2 regions of the uncultured Roseovarius sp. genome follow, and region 1 is predicted to be linked to the other one. Evidence: riboswitches for the same ligand, from Rfam matches in the RefSeq annotation. Region 1 holds a riboswitch; the other holds the start of a gene.
The links. A riboswitch is a leader RNA that binds a small molecule or an ion and turns the genes downstream of it on or off. The one in region 1 is predicted to bind cobalamin.

Region 1 (3,498 bases):
ATGTCTTGGCTCCTTCAGGGGCTTGCATCGGGCGGGGCGGCTGGCCTAAGCCCGGTATAAAAGGGGATCGGCGATGACGCACCGGGTTGTGGTCTGTTCTACGTGCGAGGGCACGGATGGCAAGGGCTTTGCTGCCCGTTTGCGCGCGGCTTTCAGCGAACGGGGCATGGAGTTCACGGTGCAGGACCATGACTGCATGTCCAATTGCGGCCGTCCGCTCAGTGTGGCGTTTTCCGCAGTGGGCAAGGCCACGTATCTCTTTGGCGACATCGACCCGACGATCGATCTAGAGGATACGCTGGCCTTTGCCGCGCTATATGCTGCCTGCGCCGATGGCTGGATCGAGGATGCGCGCCCTGCCGGACGGCTCCGGCATTGCCTGATCGGGCGCGTGCCGGGCTGAGGGATCATTCGATCACCACCGCAATCGTGGCCTCTATTGGCACGCCGTCCGTTGCAAGCTGTGTATGGTCATTGGCATTCAGCGTTACGCGCAGCTCATGCGTGCCAACCGGCAGCGCATCCAACTGCATCCAAGGCCCATAGGCGCGCGCAATCTTGACCCCGTTGAGGTAGAGATGCGCATGCCCGCGCCCCGGCACGACCGGCCCATTCACCCCCTCGGGATCAAAGGTGAAATTCTCCACCCCGATATGCAAATTGCGGCTCTGCGCCCCGTCGGGGTGCAGGGTAAGGCGCAGCACCGGAGCGGGCGTGCCCGCCTCGGTCAGGGCCGCATGTGCGCCGCCATGATCATGTGCTGCGTGGTCATGCATCGCCGCGCCATGGTCGTGGTCATGCCCCTCAAGCTGCGCGCCGGATGTGGCGGCGACCAGAAAGCCTAGCCCCGTGCCGAAAAAAAGGCCGATGCCGAGAAAGGCAATTGGTTTGGCCATCGTTCCTGTCTCCTGTCGAATGACCCCGGCACCGTGATGCCGGGGTTTTGAGATGTCAGGCGGCTGCGTTCTCGCGTTGCCAGAAATATCCGGCCAAGGCACCCAGACAGACCCAAGCCGCGAGACCCACGCCAAGCGCACGCGCGGCAAAGAGCGCGGCCAGTTCCGGCGGCACCGGGCCGGTAAAGGTCTCCGGTTCGGGCGCGCCGATCAGATGCGGTGCAGCCAACAGCGCCACCGCAACGACCAGCATCACGGGCCCTTTGCCAAAAGCAATCAGGCCCAGCCCGACCGCTGTGGCAATCACCGTGCCCCACCACCAGATTTGACGTGCGGTGATGTCTGTATAGGCCACGCCCGGAACTTCTGGCGGCAAGGATGCTGCGGGGGCGAAATGCAGCGCGACAAAGCCCGCCACGCCCCAGACGATGCCGCTGCGCGTGTCGATGCGCACGCCGTACTCCGCTGCCAAGCCCATGCAGGCCACCAGAACCAGCCCGTAACCGACATAGATCAGTGCCGAAAAGAGGATGCTCAGCCCGTCGCGCATCACGTCAAAGCCCGGCAATTCGGGCGTGGCGCTGACCGCCTCCGCCCCGAAATGCACAAGACTGCCCCCTTCATACAGCTCTGCGTGCAACAGCACCGGCTGAATGAAAACGATCTGCAACAGGGCGGCTATCAGCCCTGCACAGAAACCAGCGAACAACGCGCTGGTCGCGATTTTTGAAAACATGCGTTAGTGGCAGGGGAAGCCGGTCGCGTGGCGCACATCATGCGCGGCGTCATGCAGTGCCGAGGCCTGCACATGGCCGGCAACGGTCACGATGCCGAGGCCCAGAAACAGGGCTGCGACGAAGGGCAGGACGGTAGATTTTGCAGCGGTTTGAACCAATGCGGTCATGGCGGTATCTCCTTTGCGCCTCTCACCCGAGGCGGGATTGACGAACGCAGGGCTGGTCTCCTGGCTCGCGGGTCGTCGCCTGTCTGCCGCCTTCCCAAGGATTTTACACCTCAGTGGCATTTGGCAGGGGCTCGCCGCTTACAGTCGCGGGGGCGGCTGACGCATGGGCGCCCTGATTGGGTCCACCGGCACGTCATTCCCATTTCATCCCCGAGGCGCTTTGCACCCAAACGAGGAACCTTGCCCTTCTGGTATGCAGGCTGTGCGCCACCCCGTCAAGGAGGATTACGACCGCTCAGGAGCAATCTGCGGCATTCTTTTTGGCTCTGTTGCAATCCTTTCCGGAGAGCGAGAAGAACCAGTTTCGCCATTGGTCTTATGATGCGAGACGGAGTTCGAGCATAGACATTGCCTCCGCGAGACCGCAGGGGCCCAAGCCAAAAGAGCGTTTGATCATACGCACCTCGCCGTTGATGTCGCCGATCAAATTGAAGCTGCGTGATTGCCCTTTGCGCAGGGCCCGCATCACCTCGAAATCCTTGCTCGTGGCATAGGCGGTTTTCATCGTCTTGAACCCACGCACCGGTTTGATCAGCTGCTTGAGCCTGCCGTGATCAGCCTCAACGACTTTGGTCATATACTTGGCCTGACGGTGCCGAACGTCGCTTGCGCATTTACCCTCTTGCATGAGTTCAGCCCGCGCAGCGCCATAAGTCGGCGCCTTGTCGGAGTTGCTAACGCGCGGGTGCTCCAAGCCTTTCAGCACCTTGGCCAGAAGGCGCTTCGCAGCTTTCGTATTACGCGTCGGGGAAAGATAGAAGTCGATCAAGTCCCCGAATTCGTCGACGACCCGCTAGAGATAAGCCCATTTCCCACGGACTTTGATATAGGTCTCATCTACCCGCCAGCTATCCGATCGAGGGTGCCGCCATTGCCGACGCATGCGCTTCTCGATCTCGGGGGCATAGTGTTGAACCCAGCGGTAGATCGTAGAGCGGTCAACCCGATGACCCCGTTCGGCCATCATCTCTTCGAGGGCACAATAGCTAACCCCGTAGCGGCAGCACCAACGCACAGCCCAAAGCACGATTTCACCTCGGGAATGACGGCCTTTGATGTCGCTCATGCTACACCCCTTGTCTCAGCAGTGCCGCACAAAATGCTTGCCGCTGAAAAACTTTACAACAGAACCTTCCTATGCCCCTCGTGCCCAGACTGCTCGCCCCAACTCCGCGACTGCATTGGTCGGCTCCATCCCTTTCACTCTCTCAACAACGCAGTCACGACGTCAAAATCGTGCGCCGACAGCGCCCTTTCTTGAATGGCAAAGGTCAAGGGCCATCCGTGCAGGATGTGGTCTGGCAAGTTTAGATCATCACGGTCTTCGGTATCGAGAGTCAAAAGCGGCACTCGGTCGGTGTCATCAAAATCCCGCCATCTCCCAAAATCCGGCCCGAGAAATAGGGTGTGGAGGTATTGGCGAATATCGACCTTTTTCCTCCCAAGAACACGAGACACGAGGCCCCCGCTGTGTTCGTAAACGACCTCGTCCCGAGTTTCTCGAAATCGCGCAGAGATTGGGGCCGTCAGGCCCATCGCAGCCCTTTCGAAATCCTGATTCCGAAACAGGCCGCTGTTGTATCCGACCATGGGCTCGAACCGGATCGAGACGGCTTCGGACCTGGGCGGTACCGCATC
Region 2 (3,498 bases), on a different contig from region 1:
TAAAGTGTGGAAATTCTGACCTCTCTGCCGCAGTTCGGCAATCTGTTCGTGACCCTTGCAGCCTTTGTCGTGGCCTTGTCGGTGATCGTCGCCGTCCATGAATATGGCCATTACATCGTCGGGCGCTGGTCGGGGATCAAGGCAGAGGTGTTCTCGCTTGGGTTTGGTCCGGTGCTGTTTTCGCGGATGGACCGGCATGGGACACGCTGGCAGATCGCGGCCTTGCCCTTTGGCGGGTTCGTCAAGTTTCTGGGCGATGCCGATGCCGCGAGTGGCAAGGATGGCGCGGCGATGGCGGCGCTGCCGCCTGAACGACTGCGCCAGACCATGCATGGTGCGCCTCTCTGGGCGCGCACGGCGACGGTGGCGGCGGGGCCGATATTCAATTTCATTCTGTCCATCGTGATCTTCAGCGCGGTGATGATGACTGGTGGCAAGACCGCCGATCCGTTGACGGTGGGGGCATTGAAGCCGCTGCCGGTAGCTGGGATCACGCTAGAACCGGGCGACCGGGTGCTGAGCATCGAAGGCCAACCCCTGCCGGATGTGGCGGCGGGCGAGGTCTATGACGACATGATCGACGCGCTGCCGCGTGTGGCGCTGCTCGACTACAGGGTCGAACGTGCAGGGCGCGAGATCGAGGCGACGGGGCCACAGCTCATGCCGCCCTTGATCAGCGGGCTTGCGCCGCAATCGGCGGCATTTGCTGCGGATCTGGAGGCGGGCGATGTCATCACGGCGGTTAACGGCACGCCGATTGTGGCCTTTGAAGAGCTCAAGGTTGTGGTCGAGGGATCGAACGGGGCACCTCTGACGCTGACAGTGTGGCGCGAGGGTCGCGGGACCCACGAGGTCTCGATCACGCCGCGCCGGGTGGACGAGCCGCAGCCTGAGGGCGGGTTTCGCACCGAATGGCGGATCGGGATTGCGGGCGGCATGGCGTTCGAGCCTGCGACAGAGCGGCTGGGGCTGATCGAGGCGGTGGGCGATGCGGTGGCGCAGATCGGCGACATCATCCAAAGCTCGCTCTCGGGTCTCTATCACATGATCACGGGCGCGATCAGCAGTTGCAACATGTCCGGGCCGATCGGTATCGCGCAGGTCTCGGGGGCGATGGCCAGCCAGGGCGCGCAGAGTTTCATCTGGTTCATCGCGGTGCTGTCGACGGCGGTGGGGCTGCTCAATCTCTTTCCGGTGCCGGTTCTGGATGGCGGGCATCTGGTGTTTTATGCCTATGAGGCGGTCGCGGGCCGTCCGCCGAGCGAGCGGGCCTTGCGGGTGCTGATGACCGTTGGTCTCACGCTCATTCTGTCGCTGATGCTGTTTGCCCTCTTCAACGATATTTTCTGCCCCTGAGGGCGGGTGCGGCGATCCTGACTTGTCTGGCGCGACGATTTCGCGCGATGCTGCGCGCGTGCCAAAGGGGAGCGCAGAGCATGTCAGAGCATGACTATACCGCCCGCGTCGTGTGGACCGGAAACCGGGGCGAGGGGACGCGGCATTACAAGGGCTATGACCGCACCTGGAATGTCGAGACGCCGGGCAAGCCGGTGATCCATTGTTCCAACGACCCGCTGCTCGGGGGAAATCCCGGCCTGCACAACCCCGAGGACATGCTGATTGCCGCGCTCAGCGCCTGTCATATGCTGTGGTTTCTGCATCTGGCGAGTGACGCAGGCATTGCCGTGCAATCCTACGAAGACGATCCGCTGGCGGTGGGGGAGACCGACAGCGCCGGGGCGAGCCGGTTTCTGCGTGCCACGCTGCGGCCAAGGATTGCGGTGCCGGCGGGAACCGACCTTGCCCAAGCCGATGCGCTGCATGGGCAGGTCCATGCCTTTTGCTTTATTGCGCGCTCGGTGAATTTTCCGGTGAGCTACGCGGCGCGCTACCGGGTTCTGGCGTGAGCGGTCCGGGCGGCGTCGGTTTCAGGCTTGCGGCTTGGGGGCCCGCGCGGTTAGGCTAAACCTGTCAGGGTGCCGCCCTTTGGGGCGGAGAATTGGGAAGCCGGTGCAAGTCCGGCGCTGCCCCCGCAACGGTAAGGAAGGGCGTTTCGGCAATAGGCCACTGGGCAGGTTTGCCCGGGAAGGTGCCGCAACGCGAGGGCCGCATGGCCTGCCGTCCAAGCCCGGAAACCAGCCTTGGCGTGACGTCGAATCGCGGGGTGCGGTGCGGGCGTGTGCACGCCAGGCCGGATGCTCCGACGTGCCATGACCCTTGCCGCTCTCGCCCCATCCGACCCGGGGTGCGGTCGGGGAGAAAAGCAAGATGAGTTTTCTACGAATCATGGATGGGCTTGAGAGCAGCCCGGCGACCGGGTCACAGGCGATGCAGGCCGCGCGGTTGGGTTTCCTGCAATGGGCCTGCGCGGTCGATGGGCCGGTCACGTCACAGCTTGTCAGGGCCGCGCTGGAAAGTCCGGAGGCCCAGACCGCCGAGAGCGACGCGGCGCGGGCCTTTGTCGGGGTCCTGCAAGAGGCCTGCCGCGCCTTTCAGGTCAAGCCGGTGCGGCGTGGACGGGCGCGGATTCTGCATTGAGGGCAGGGCCGCGTGGCCAATGGCGACCGGAGGCACCAGCCGTTCGGTCATGTCACTGAAAATCTCTGCTTTGCCTGCGCGCAATAAAAAACGGCGGCACCAGGGAGGAGGAGGGGTGCCGCCGTTTCCTATACGTCCGGCCCAGGGAGGAGGAGAGGGCCATCCGCAAAACATAAGGACCTGTTCAGTCCCAATTTGACGGCCCCGAGCATCAGGGAGGAGGAAAGATGCCCGTGACCGTAACAGATACCCCAGGGAGGAGGAGGGGGGTATCTGATCCTTTATTACGACCGGTGGCCGTAAACTGTTTCATGCGCAACGCGGCGAATTTCGCTGCGGTGCAGGCCCAGATCGGCGAGGTCATGCGCGCTGAGCTGCGACAACTCATTGACCGTGCGGCGATAGGTGCGATAATCCACGATACGCTGCATGGCAGCATAAACAGCCGCGCTCAGGTCTTCGCCAAGAACGGCGGCGGCAGAGCGTCTGGTGTAAAACGTCGTCGGCATTTTTTCGGGTCCTTGCGGATTTGATCGTGTTCAAGTTCGGCGAAGTTCGTTTCGCCCTTTGTTGAGACTAAGATACGCCTTTGCTGCGCCTGCACAATACCCCGCATGAGCAATGCTGCTATGCAGCAATTGCATAAGCCGAAAGTGACCTAAGGTTAAGCAAATGCGGCATTTTTTAGGCGTTATGTGAAGATGTGCCGTCCCGGTTGTGGGGCGGGCGAAAGAGCAACCCAAGACCAAAGGACCGAAAATGAGCGATTTTCGCAGCGAACTTGAAGCGCGGTTGCGGCACCTCGAACTGCCCGACGGGGGCGATCTGATGTCACGGGATATGGTGCGCGCGCTCGAGGTCGAGGCGGGCGAGGTGCGCTTTGTCATCGAGGCTCCAAGCCCGGAGATGGCGCGGATGATGGAGCCGTTGCGTGCCGCCGCCGAACGCGCGGCGCTGAGC

Region 2: it holds a riboswitch for cobalamin, as region 1 does, so the genes downstream of both, AACZ65_RS11735 (hypothetical protein) here and AACZ65_RS03240 (CbtB domain-containing protein) in region 1, are expected to answer to the same signal.

What each region holds. Positions count from the first base shown of each region.
Region 1 covers NZ_CAXAUM010000002.1:302,159-305,656, forward strand. The annotation lists gene cobW (cobalamin biosynthesis protein CobW) at 1-2, opposite strand, end outside; gene AACZ65_RS03225 (DUF1636 domain-containing protein) at 74-403, shown strand; gene AACZ65_RS03230 (hypothetical protein) at 408-896, opposite strand; gene AACZ65_RS03235 (CbtA family protein) at 952-1,632, opposite strand; gene AACZ65_RS03240 (CbtB domain-containing protein) at 1,636-1,800, opposite strand; cobalamin riboswitch at 1,833-2,058, opposite strand; partial or broken gene AACZ65_RS03245 (IS6 family transposase) at 2,177-2,926, opposite strand; gene AACZ65_RS03250 (DUF1963 domain-containing protein) at 3,061-3,498, opposite strand, start outside.
Region 2 covers NZ_CAXAUM010000011.1:2,119-5,616, reverse strand. The annotation lists gene dxr (1-deoxy-D-xylulose-5-phosphate reductoisomerase) at 1-3, shown strand, start outside; gene rseP (RIP metalloprotease RseP) at 7-1,356, shown strand; gene AACZ65_RS11740 (OsmC family protein) at 1,437-1,907, shown strand; cobalamin riboswitch at 1,958-2,159, shown strand; gene AACZ65_RS11735 (hypothetical protein) at 2,269-2,538, shown strand; gene AACZ65_RS11730 (DUF1127 domain-containing protein) at 2,823-3,047, opposite strand; gene AACZ65_RS11725 (Mrp/NBP35 family ATP-binding protein) at 3,298-3,498, shown strand, end outside.